2 linked regions of the Pigmentibacter sp. JX0631 genome follow. The protein of the gene in region 1 interacts with the protein of each later gene in a pairwise test. Links are inferred from orthologs where the notes say so. Each region holds a gene or a part of one and is shown on either strand. Other genes may lie near its edges.

Evidence for each region.
Region 2: the proteins of pheT (region 1) and secD interact in binary tests that used the Escherichia coli proteins (3 or more experiments, as listed by UniProt). The link is inferred for Pigmentibacter sp. JX0631 from one-to-one orthologs.

What each region holds. Positions count from the first base shown.
Region 1 is NZ_CP123622.1:1,056,560-1,063,590, reverse strand. Bases 2,391-5,788 are described here. They hold pheT (phenylalanine--tRNA ligase subunit beta), read right to left. Parts: upstream 5,423-5,788; coding sequence 2,591-5,422; downstream 2,391-2,590. Other genes in these bases: pheS (phenylalanine--tRNA ligase subunit alpha), read right to left, coding at 5,446-5,788. In the rest of the region: QEJ31_RS04560 (prolyl oligopeptidase family serine peptidase), read left to right, coding at 1-175; QEJ31_RS04555 (hypothetical protein), read right to left, coding at 225-1,736; more of pheS, read right to left, coding at 5,789-6,570; QEJ31_RS04540 (hypothetical protein), read left to right, coding at 6,823-7,031.
Region 2 is NZ_CP123622.1:2,856,184-2,862,759, forward strand. The notes cover bases 1,178-4,120. They hold secD (protein translocase subunit SecD), read left to right. Parts: upstream 1,178-1,725; coding sequence 1,726-3,516; downstream 3,517-4,120. Other genes in these bases: yajC (preprotein translocase subunit YajC), read left to right, coding at 1,214-1,630; secF (protein translocase subunit SecF), read left to right, coding at 3,534-4,120. Also shown: QEJ31_RS12385 (acyl-CoA dehydrogenase), read left to right, coding at 19-1,176; more of secF, read left to right, coding at 4,121-4,589; single-stranded-DNA-specific exonuclease RecJ, read left to right, coding at 4,590-6,377; QEJ31_RS12410 (hypothetical protein), read left to right, coding at 6,467-6,576. UniProt on the Escherichia coli protein: Part of the Sec protein translocase complex. Interacts with the SecYEG preprotein conducting channel. SecDF uses the proton motive force (PMF) to complete protein translocation after the ATP-dependent function of SecA.

The sequences.
Region 1 (7,031 bases):
TCCTGTTGTAAATGTTAAACAAACCGAAAAGATAGCAACTGCATTAAAAGAAAATAATATCTATCATGAGGTTTATATATTTTCAGGAGAAGGGCATGGATTTAAAAAAGCCGAAAGTATAGTAAAAGTTTTAGATAAAGAATTAAAATTTTTTCAAAAGTATTTATCCAATTAAAATCATGAAAGACTTTAATTGGTTTTAAATGAAATGAATTAGAAAGTAGTTATTTTACATCTAGAGTTTCTTTTTGCAAAAATCTTATATAATTTATAATTTCATTAAACTCAGTATCTGAAATACCAAATGCTTTACTTGCATTAGATCTTGCTGCAATGATTTTTTCAACAGCTAAATTTGCAAATTTTTCTTTAAGATCTTGGTAGTAAATTGCAATAAAAGAAGCTAATTGGTTGCTATTTGCAGTATTTATATTCACCATTGAATAATGTATTTTTCCATTTCTATCTTGGATAATTGGAATATAATTATTTAAGGCTGAAATTGTTGAAGCTGCAACAGCAATTCCATGAGGTACTTGCCCATTTGTAGGCAATGTCTCCATTGGAGGTTGAACCGAATGTATGCCATTTCTACTTGAAAAATTATATGCGGCTGTTCCTATAATTTTTACCATTCCATCTGAAGTAGTCCATCCTAAACCATAAGTTTCCTTTTTAGGGGAATTATAATCAACAATTACATATTGATTATCGCGAATTGGTATAAGTTCATTGTTAAGATTTTCAGATAAGATGTTTTTTATACCTTCTTTACTATTAGGATCACCGCCTAAAGCATAAATAAGTTGATCTACAAAGATTGATTCTTTTCCAAAGTTTTCATTAAAATTAATTTTTACTTTTGGTTTTGATAATTTATTACCTTTATCATCAAGATCTCCTTCAGACATATAAATAATTGATTCTACATCTTTGATTTGTCTGATGGCTTCAGTTTTTTTTAATATAAGATAATTTCGATCACCTGCTACAGCTGCTTCTTTAAATTTGTCTTCACCTGGTTTACCAGGGCGCGCAAACCAATAAAATTTAAGAGGCTGGCGTTCATCAATTACATCGGCAACCCAAGCAGCAGTTGCACTACCTCCATACAATGCTACAGTTAAAGGTTCAGTTGTATAATACTTGCTTTCTTTACTTAAGTATTCTACAGCCTCTTGAATTTGGACAAAACCAAGATTGTTCGATTTTTTATGTGCATCTTGAATTAAATTAGACAGATTTCTTTGTGGAGGAATGCCTGTTGTTAAAATAACTTCATCAGCTTGAATTGAAATATGATCCATGTTTTTGCTACTAGCATTGACAATCACTTTTTTTCCATTTCTTGAAATATTTTTAACTAAGTATTCTGAATAAACAATTGCATTATCTCTATAGTTATTTTGTTGAGATAACTTGTTAAGTTCAAATTGATAAGTGCTAGAATCAAGAAATCCGGTCAGATTATTTTTGCCATCAGCATTTATAAAGGCAGGTATTATTTGACCTGGTAAATGTAGGATATGGGCTGTTTGACCCATTTTATGTTCTTTAAAATTATCCCATAAGCCATTTCCTCCTATGACAATTGTTTTCCAGTTATCAATTGATGCAGTTCTGCGAAATACTTGCGCTGATGTTCCATTTCCAATAATGACTCTAGTTTTATATTCTGCAAAAGCTTTAAATTGAAAAATACATAGTGATAAAGATGTTAATAATATTTTTTTCATAATATAAAGATCTCCATGTAATGTTTACTATGTTTAACAGCAAACTACATCCTTATAATTCTGCTATTATTAAAAAATATTTGATTAAAATATCCATATAAAATATCTATATATAAAAGGCATTTATAACTAATTATGAGTTAGTAGCCTTTCAAATAGTTTTAAGATGGCCATCTATATAACTATTATAAATTTAGAATAATTCTAAATTTAAATATTGTCAATAAATTTTACTTTGAAAAGAGGCAGAATTTATGGAACTAGTTTTTTAAAAGAATAAAAAATTTTCAAAAATATTTAACCAATTAAAAGTTATCAATCACTTCCATTTTATTGTCAGGCAAATTTTAGATTCCTTTTACAATATTAATTTTGTGGAATTCCTCTTTAGTTGAAAATTCATTTATTTTAATAACTTTTAAAACTATTTTACACAATTATTTATATGATAAAATTAAAAACATATTTGTGAATAAACTAAAAATTGGGACGAAAAATCTTAAATTACTTATATCATTTGTAAGATAAGTTCCTAATCTACAAAACCAAGCAACTGCTCCTGGATGATCATAGTATCCTAGAGATAAATCTCTGGACCAATCCCAATAATAAGCTTCTATGTCTGCAATTGGAATGTGTTTGCTCCAAATTACATGGAACGTAAAGAATATGGTAAGTAGGAAAAAAGAATTGATAGTTTGGCAATTTTTTTTAAATATTCATTTATAAAGACTTTAGTTTTAAAAATCACTTGAGTTTCTTTCTTTTTTGCTTTTAATCTTTTATATAAAGAATAATTCAAAATAAAATAAAAAGAAACTCGTCAAATTTTAAACAATAAATATTTTAGAAATTTATCCTCTTAATTCGGCTTTAAATTCAGAACTAAGTACTTGTATAACTGTATTTGATATTTTTTGAATATCCTTTTCAGTAAAAGTTCTTTCCGTTGGAATTAATTGAATATTAAAAGCTATAGATTTTTTATCTTCTGGGACACCTTTACCCCTATAAATATCAAAAATATTTAAATCTTGAAATATTGCAGGTGTTTCATTAGAAAGAAGATTTTCTAATGAGCTTCTAACTTTATCTTGAATTTCTTTTGCTGTTATATCTTCATTAATTAGAAAAGCAAAATCTCTAGAAACTGTAGGAAATTTTTGAGTTAATGCTGTTCGCTTAATAAAAGTTTTTGGTGCATTTAATTGTTTTATTAATAAAGAAACATTTATTTCAAACGCAAGACAAGGAACATCTATTTCATAGTTGCGCATTGTTTGTGGGTGCAGTTCTCCGCACCAACCAACAGAAACAAATTCATTATTTTGTGACTTTAAATATATACCCACCCTTCTTCCTGGGTGTAATGCAGCAGCAAAAGGGTGAAATTTTAAATCTTCAGATTCTTTATTTTTATCATCAGTTATTCTAATGACAGAAGGCTCACATTCCATACAACTTAGTAGGGATGAAACGTGTGCAATAATGTCATGTAAAGTCCATTTTATAGCAGAAGTATTTTGCCAATTTTTTTCTATTCTATTGCCAAATACTACTCCAGCTAATCTTGGAGTTTCAACTGGTCTTCCAAGTTGAGTTTTTTCTTTTGTATAAGCAAAACCTTCTTTAAAATGGTATTCGCTATGCGGAATATTTGTATTTTTTAGTTCTGTAGTTATAAATTCTTCCAAATTATTTTGTTCAAAGATTCTGTTTCCTTCAATATCACGGTTTTGAAATGTGCGACAAATATGAAATAGTTGTCCACTGTTATTGCCGTAGCTTAAATTCTTCGCAATTTTTCTAAGAAGATCTGGAATCAGTGTTGTATGTAGAAAGGGTTCATCACCTATTATTGGATTCAATAAAGCAACAGGTTCACCTAACGAATTTATGGTTTCTAGTTTTAATTTTTTGTGTTCATCAGACCGCATAAAATGTAAACTAATAACTTCACTATATCCTAAAGAGGTACAACGTGAACTTAGTTTTTCAAAGTGTTTGAATTGATTATCATCATAATTAACATTCGTTAATGTTACCATCGGAGTTGCTGGTACTAAATCAATTCCTTCTATTCTTATAAATTCTTCGACTAGATCAGCTTGTCCATCAATATCTAAACTTCTCCAAGTGGGGACGTTAATTAAAGCTGATTTTTCCGTTACATTGCTTAGCTCAAAGCCAAGGGAAGAAAGTATTTTTAATTGTTTCTCAAAAGGTATAATATTTGCACCTAGAATTTTTTCTTGTGCAGTCGATAAAAAATTAATTTTATTAATAGGAAATTCAGTTTTTATTTCAGATTTTTTATTTTTATCGTGAGAATGAACTGTTCCACAATAAATTGGTTTAATATTTTGTAAATTTTCCATTAGAGCAAAATATTCTGCTGCGGCAAAAAATCTTTCAGCGGCATCAATTCCTTTTTCAAACATGAAACTTGCTTCAGTTTGTCTAGCATGTCTTCTTGAAGATCTTCTAACAGCTACGGAATGAGGATTGGCAAATTCAATCACTATTTTTTTTGTATCTTTTGTTACTTTGGAAAATTCTCCGCCTAAAACTCCAAGTAAACCTTGAGTTGTTTCTATATCACTTATAACTTGGTCACTAGGGTCTAATGTTCTTTCTTTTCCATCTAATCCAGTAAATTTTTCATTTTCTATAGCTTGCCTTAAATAAATCTTCTTTTCATTAGGATTTTTTGAGTGTAATTTTTCTAAATCAAATGCATGACTAGGTTGCCCAAATGCAAGTAATAAATAATTTGAAATATCGACTATGTTATTTATAGAGTTTTGACCAAGATTTTCTAGTAAATTTCTTAACCAAGCTGGGCTCGGTTTAACTTGCACTGAGTCAACTAGCATAAAAAATGCAGGAGTATGAATAGAGTTTTCTGCGGAAAAACTGATATGACCACATTTTAATTCTATATTTTTTATAGCATCATTTTTAACTGTTTCAGGTTTGATAGAGTTTTTAATGGAATATTTGTCAGAGGTATTTCTTGTATAAGGGATATTTAAATTCTCAAAAGCAGCCGCTATTTCTCTTGCAACTCCGGCATGAAATAACATATCTGGTCTATTAGGTGTGACACTAATTTCTAATAAAGTATCTGAAATTTCTAACACTTCAAATATTGGGAAGCCTAAATATTCATTTAGATAGTCTTGAGGCTTACCGCCTTGCTGATCTTCAGATATTTCCCAAATACCATCGCCATCAAGTTCTTTAATTACTGGTAGTCCAAGCTCTTCTCTTGAACACAGCATACCATTACTTTCTACTTCACGAATTTTAGAACATTTAATTTCTATGTTATTTGGTAAGATTGTTGATGGAAGCGCCACAGCAACATATAAACCTTCTCGTGCATTTTTTGCACCACAAACAATTTGTTTGTATTCTTTGTCTCCAATATTTACTTGACATATCTGTAATTTACTAGCGTTTGGATGGGATTCTGTTTTTTCAATTTTCCCAATAACAACTGTTTCAAGGCCTTCTCCTTTTTTGATAATACTATCAATTTCAAAGCCTTGTTTCGTTAAATTGGGAGTTATTTTAGGAAGGTCATATGTTTGAATGTCTATTGATTTTCCATTGATATTATATTTTTGTGTTACTTTAGGAAGAGTAATAAATCTTTCTATGAATTTTAGACTAGCGAGCATTTTTGTTACCTTTGTAAATGGGATTATGATAAAGTAAACGAATTTAGAAACGAAATATCTCCATCTAACATGGAACGTAGATCTGCTATTGCGAATCTATCTTTCGCCATCCGATCGATACCAAAACCTAATGCAAATCCACTATAAATTGAGGTATCAATGCCACAGCTTTCAAGTACTTTTCTGTTTACTAATCCACAACCACCTATTTCTGACCAACCCACATATTTACAACTCCGACAACCTTTTCCAAGGCATTGTTGGCATTGGACATCAACTTCAGCACTAGGTTCTGTAAAAGGAAAATAACTAGACCGAAAACGTAATTTCACAGGTCTCCCAAAAGCAGCATTCAACATTTCATTTACAGTATGTTTTAAATGGCCTAAGTGAATTCCCTTATCCACAACAAGACACTCTATTTGTCTAAAACTTGGGAGATGAGTCATGTCATATTCGTTCCGATAGACGCATCCAGGACAAACTATTTTCAGAGGCAATTTTCTTTCCATCATAGCGTGGCTTTGCACATTACTTGTGTGAGTTCTAAGTACCCACTCGCTCGCCAAGAAAAAAGTGTCTTGCATTTCTCGCGCAGGATGATCTTTAACAACATTCAGAGCATCAAAATTATAGAAATTGGTATCTATTTCTGGACCATCAACGACTGAAAAACCCATTCTTTGAAAAGGTTCTAGTAAGTCGCGCATTACAACTGATATTGGATGTCTCGTTCCTAAATTTAGTTTTGGAAAAGGTAACGTAATGTCTTCTGTTTGAGTTTCTAGTTTTTTTGTTTCTGCAGCAAGTCGAAAATTATCTAAAAAAGTTTTCAAATAAGCTTCGATTTCAGACTTAAGTTCATTAATAATTGCCCCTGCATTTTTTCTTTCTTCAGCAGGAATATTACGCAAGGATTTAAGCCATTCTTGTAATGGTGAGCGTTTTCCAGAAAATCGAATACGAATTTCTTCAATGATTTCAGAGGAAAATACTGTCAAATCGGGATTGCGATCCCCTTCTTGCCCAACAATTTGGATAAAGACTGATTTTTCATTTTGGATAAGAGTCTTTAATTCATCAATATTTTGATACTGAATAGAATATGGAGCATTTAATATTTGGGTGATATCTTCTGATTTTGACATACTACTTCTTACTCCTGCAAAATCTGACTTGAATGTTGATGAAAATATAAGCAAAAAACAATATTTCCTGGATGCGTCAGGCAATGCCGTTTATATACTGACTCTCCTAAATAGCAAAGAGTCAAGCAAAATTGAATTATTTTTCTCACTGATTTAATTTTTCTTATATTTATCTGTGCTATGTCTGAGGATATCCTTATTTTTTTAAGTTTAAACACTAATGTTTCTTTATAAAAACCTGAAGGGAGCACTATGTATCGATTTAAAAAAATTTCACTTATTTCCTTATTAATTATATTAAACTCATGTAAAAAAGATAAAGAAGAAGAAAAAGTAAAAGTGAATCCACCTGAAATTCATATTTTGTCTAATCAACATTCAAAACTTTTTACCGCACAAATGAATGCTGATGGCAGCTTTTCCTCTTATCAGGGGGAATGGATTGTTCCAGAGCATGTGAC
Region 2 (6,576 bases), 1.8 Mb from region 1 along the record:
ATTGTTAGGAGTCGACTTATGCTAAATCATTCTTTCAATCCATTGACACATTTAAAAGAAGAAGAATCCATGTTTTTTCATTCAGTTCTTGAATTTGCGAAAAAAGAAATTCAACCGCACATAGCTGAAATGGATGAAAAAGAACTCTTGTCACCTGAAATAATAAATAAAATTTTTGATCTAGGTTTAATGGCAATTGAAGTTCCTGAAAAATATGGTGGCGCAGGCGGATCTTTCTTCCAAGCAATTCTTGCTATTCAGGCTTTAGCTCAAGTCGATCCTAGTGTCAGTGTTTTTGTTGATGTCCAAAATACTTTAGTCGCAAATGCTCTTTTAAAATGGGGACCAGAGCAAATAAAAAATAAATATTTTCCGCAAATGGCTAAAAATAGAGTGGGAAGTTATTGTTTAACAGAATCTAATAGTGGGTCAGATGCTTTTGCACTTAGAACAACTGCTAGTGATAAAGGTTCTCACTATGAATTAAATGGTAAAAAAATATTTATTACCAATGCAAAAGAGGCTTCTGTATTTCTTGTTTTTGCAAACATTAGCCCAGAATTAGGTTACAAAGGAATTACTGCTTTTTTTGTTGATAAAGATATGGGTGGAGTTACTTTAGGTAGGAAAGAATCTAAATTAGGAATTCGAGCTAGTAGTACTTGTGAAGTTATTTTTGAGAATGCTAAAGTACCAAAAGAAAATGTTATTGGTGAAGTAGGGAAAGGTTATAAAATTGCAATTGAAACTTTGAATGAAGGTAGAATTGGCATAGCTGCGCAAATGTTAGGGCTTGCTGAAGGCGCATATTTTGCAGCAGTACAATATGCAAAGCAACGTGAACAATTCGGCAAAACAATTTCTCAGTTTCAAGGAATTCAGTTTCAGATTGCAGATATGGCTATTCGTATTGAAGCTGCTAAGCTGATGGTTTACAATGCTGCTCGATTGAAAGATGCTGGTCTCAGTTTTGTAAAAGAAGCTGCTATGGCAAAACGTTTTGCAAGTGAAGTTGCGGAAAATGTAGCCAGTACTGCGTTAGAAATTTTTGGAGGCTATGGTTTTATCAAAGAATTTCCAGTTGAAAAGTTTTATCGCGATGCAAAAATTGGCAAAATTTATGAAGGAACGACCAACATGCAGTTGCAAACTATTGCAAAGATGATACTAGATTAATCTTGTTGTTTTTTGGATTAATTGGAGTGATAAATACATGAATTTTAAATTAGCGACATTGAAATTGAGTGCTATATTGGTTTCTTCTAGTTTTGGCAGTGCTGTCATGGCTCAAACTGCTGCGAGTGCTCCTCAGCAAGCTCCAGCAGGGGCTGCTTCTGCAGGCGCTCCTCAAGGAGGCCCAATGTGGGTTAATTTAGCCCTCATGGGTGGAATTATTCTATTTATGTGGCTATTCGTTTTCCGTCCTCAGTCGAAAAGAGCAAAAGAGCAAAAAGAATTTTTAAATTCTTTAACTCCAGGGGTCGAGGTAATTACAGCTGGAGGAATAATTGGGACAGTTGTTGAAGTGAAAGACAACATAGTTTCATTAAATGTAGGAAATTCTACGTTACGCGTTATCAAATCTTCCATTTCTGGAAGACTAGAGGCTGCTGCAGCTTCTGTAAAGTAAAGTTAGGTTTTGCTTTTGAAAAATGAAACCGCCCGCTCATTCTGGGCGGGCGGTTTCATTTTAAGTTTTTTTTATAGCAACACATCAGGTGATTTATGCCAAACAAAGTTCCTATGCCCGCGTTGTGGTGGATTAAAACGGTTATTATTTTCTGTGCCCTTATTTTTGGAATTTTATATACTTTACCTACTATTATTGGAAATCCTTCGGATTGGAAACGTGATCAAAACGGCCAGCCAGAGAAGTGGTACCAAATAGCTGCTGAAAACTTTCTCCCATCTTCAAGAGTAAATTTAGGTCTTGATTTACGAGGTGGACTTTCATTAACTCTAAATGTTGAAGTTGAAAAAGCGCTTCAAGACTCTATCATTCGTGCAATGTCAAGAGCAAAAGATCTCATAGCTACTGAAGGTATAAAAACTGGAGCATTTAAAGTAAATGATGATCTTTCTGCAACTATTGAAATAGAAAATCAAGCCCAAGCCCAGCAGCTACAAAAGAAAATCAATGAGCAAACATTATTATTATTATTTGATAAAACTGTTGGAAATACTTTACATTTTTATCCTAATAAAACAAACCTTGCTGAATTTGAAAAACAATTAATGCAACAGGCAATCAATACAATTCGTAATCGTATTGATCAGTTTGGCGTTTCTGAACCAAATATTTTTCAAGCTGGTATAACAAGAGTTGTTGTTGAATTACCAGGAATGTCAGATACTGAAAGAGCAAAACAATTACTAGGTAACACGGCACAACTTGATTTTCGTTTAGTTTTGAATTCTGTTACGCAGGAACAGCTGTTACCTTTATTGGCTGAGGCGCGGAAAGCTTTAAAAATTTCTGAAGAAGATCATCAACCTTCTACTATTGAAGAACTTTCAAGATGGTTAAGAGACAATAATAAATTACCTAAAAATGCGACTATAGTTTTAAAAAGAATTTATGGCCAAGGAACCCAAGTAGGCAAAGTCGTATCTACTCTCCCTTATTTAGTAGAATCACATGCTAAATTAACAGGTGATCTTATTGAAGATGCACAAGCAGTTCAAACTGCTGAAAATTATATACCGCAGTACAGTGTTTCTTTAAAATTTAAACCACAAGGTGCGAAATTATTTGGAGAGCTGACGACTACCGCCGCAGATCCCAAAAATGCGCCACACGAAGTTGCCATTATTCTTGATGGAAATCTGCAAAGTGCTCCCTATGTTCGTTCACCAATTACTGGGGGAAATGCTTCTATTACTATGGGAAGCAATATAAATATGGCTGAGCAAATGAAACAATCACAAGATTTAGCTCTTGTTTTACGTGCTGGAGCTTTACCTGCTTCAGTAAAAGTTGTTGAAGAACGTCAAATAGGACCTACTGAAGGTGCGCAAAATATTCATGCTGGAGTCATTTCAACTCTAATTGCTGCAGTTTTAGTTATTGTTGTTATGTTGTTTATTTATGGTTTATCTGGGTTTGTAGCTAATTTAGCTATGATTTTCAATGTCCTTCTCATACTAGCTTTTATGGCTTTGTTTGGAGCTACATTAACTTTACCAGGTATAGCTGGAATTGTTTTAACTATGGCAATTGCTGTTGATGGTAACGTGGTCATTAATGAGCGTATTAGGGAAGAAATACGTTCTGGTTTTTCTCAAAAACAAGCTTTTTATAAAGGTTATAGTACGAGCTTTCGCACTTTAATAGATGCGCATATTACTTCGGCTGTCGCAGGGATTGTTCTTTTAATTTATGGTAATCCTACAGTTAAAGGCTTTGCTGTTACTTTGTTATGCGGTATTATCTGCACATTATTTACTTCATATTACGTAACAGAAGTTATTGGACAATGGCTTGTTGAAAAAACAAAAATTAAAAGGTTTGGCTAAAAAAGAGGAAAACTATTATGGCGTTTAAATTAGGAAACATTCAGGTTTTCCCACATAACTATTATTTTGATTTCATGAAATGGCGAAAATTTACTGTGGGAATTTCGTTATTACTTGTTATATTATCACTAGTAATTGTTGCAGTAAAAGGTCTGAATTATAGTATAGACTTTTTAGGCGGAGCAGAAATTCAAGTCAACGTAGTGGATCGTTCCATTTCACGTGAAAAGTTGCAAGAGGCCATAAAAGCTATTGGTATTGATCATGCTGAAGTAACTGCTTACGGGAATATTGCTGTCCGGAAGGATAATTCTGAATCCTTTTTAATTAGAATTCAAAGAGAAAAAGGAAAAGATGAAAATGCAACAACAGGAAGAGCAGCCGAATTAAAAGAAAAGTTAACTGCAAAGTTTGGTGCAGAGAAGCTTGTTTTTGCCTCTACAACAAATATTTCTGGCAAAGTAGGAAAAGAAGATGAATACAAGGGGTATATGGCTTTGCTGCTTTCTTGTATTGGTATTCTTATTTATATTGCCTTTCGTTTTGACGCAAGATTTTCTCCAGGCGCAGTTTTGTGTTTGATTCACAATGTTATTATTGCACTTGGTTTCATGACTTTACTCGGTCGTCCTTTTAACACCACTTCAATAGCAGCTTTTTTAACTATTGTTGGTTACTCTATAAATGATACGGTAATTGTTTACGATCGAATTCGTGAAACTAGGCTTTTGCAACCCAAAATGCCTATGATTGATGTTGTTAATAAAAGTATTAGTCAAACTATGAATCGGACTATTTTAACTTCAGTTACTGCTATCTTGGCTTTATTAGTATTATCCGTTTTAGGCGGTGGTTCTATTGAAGATTTCGCAATTACAATGTTGGTTGGTGTTGTTGTTGGTACTTATTCTTCTATTTATGTTGCAGCTCCATTAACTTTAATGATGGATGGTTACTTTACTAAGTTAGGCTGGAAACAAAAAGAGCAGAAAGATAAAGCTGTAGTTGAAAAACCAAAAGATTATGCTCCTCCTATTTATGTTAGAAAAAAACATCCACAGGAAAAAAAGTAAATGGTTTTTACAACAAACCAAGAAGAAGTAACGCAGCATTTTACCAATGAATATTTATGTACTACGGAAAGATATGCTTGGAAAATAAAAGATATATTTGCTAAAAATTCAGATTCTTTTGCAGAATATTTTTCCCAAAAGAAAAAATTTTTACTCAATGGTCAAATGCTTGAAACAGATGGAGCCTTGCTACGTTTATTACCAGAACCTTGGTTATTAAAAGATCTTAAATTAGCTTGTGAGCGCATTCTGCAGGCTATTAGGCAAAAAGAAAAAATTACAATTTTTGGTGATTATGATGTAGATGGAACAACATCTTGCGCCATGTTACAGCAATTTTTTGCCGAGATAAATTATCCTGTTGATATTTATATTCCAGATAGGTTGCTCGAAGGATATGGACTCAATAGTATTGGCTTAAGAAAACTCGCCGCACAGCAAACAAGGCTAGTGATCACAGTAGATAATGGCATATCCGCAGTTGCTGCTTGTGAGGAAAGTAAACAGCTAGGTATAGATGTTATTGTTACTGATCATCATGATATTCCTCTAAAATTGCCTAATGCTTTTGCAATTTTGAATCCTAAACAGGAAAATTGTTTATTTCCAGAAAAAATGATTGCAGGCGTTGGTGTTGCATTTTATTTATTAATTGGATTAAGGCAGAAATTAAAAGAAAACAGCTTTAAATGTGACATTAATTTAAAAAATTATCTCGATTTTGTTGCAATTGGTACAATTGCAGATATGGCTCCGCTTGTGGGAGCAAATTATATTTTGTGTAAAATTGGTTTAGAAGTATTGTTGCAAAATATAAGTCTAGGAAACCGTCTGGGGATTCAAGAATTGTTACTTTGTGCTGGGTGGAAAGTTGGGCAAAAAGTGACCGCAAGTGATATTGGTTTTAAAATTGGCCCCCGTTTAAATGCTGCAGGTCGTTTAGGAAATGCTCTTAGAAGTGTTGAATTATTAGCTACTAGTGACATAAATTCAGCAAAAGAAATGGCTTTCCACTTGCATCAAGAAAACTCTGAGCGTCAACTTTTGGAAAAGCAATATACCGAAGAGGCATTTGAATTGGTGCGAAAAATGAGTTTCATACCCGATGCTCTTGTTTTGCATCAACCGCATTGGCATCCTGGGGTAGTCGGATTAGTAGCAACCCGAGTATTGGAAAAATTTTATAGACCTGTTCTTGTGTTTGGCACAGTAGATGGAAAATTAAAAGGAAGTGGTCGTTCGACACATGCATTTAATTTGTTTGCAACACTTAATGCTGCTCGCGATGAGTTTATTTCTTTTGGTGGACATTTTCATGCTGTGGGTTTGACAATTTCGCCAGAAAAATTGGAATGGCTAACGGAGTATTTACATTCTCAAGCGAAAATAAATATTCAGGATAAAGATAAAACTCCATTACTAAAAGTCGATGGTTTACTTTCTTTGGAAAGTTTAACTCTTTCTTTAGTAGAAAAACTTGAAGAATTAGAGCCTTATGGCGTCGAGAACCCGAGAACTCGCTGGTTGTTGGGGCCTGTTCAGGTTAGACATGTTAAAAGAATGGGCAAAGACATTTCCCAAAACCATGCTAAAGTTCTATTCTACGATGGAGGTTCAGAAGCTTGGTTGACAGCTTTTGGGTTAGCTGAAGTTTTTGAGCAATTTTTAGAAACAGGATTGAGTGTTCAGCTAGTAGTTGAAGCAAAACTAGCTGTTTGGAACGGGCGTCTGACAACCGATGTGCGGGTGATAGATTATGCGCCTGTTTTATCTTCGTCCTTATTCTAATAAATTTTGCCTATTCAAATCCTATGCAGTAGAATTGGTTTTCATAAACCATATTTTATTTGTTAATTTTAATTGAAGTGGACGCGCCTATGATCCAGTCACATAGAAATGATATTGAACCATGGTATGTTCGGAAGAAAAAGTATCAGTCACAAAATTCTTTTAATAAACCTTCAAAGCCAGGTTTAAATGAAGAATT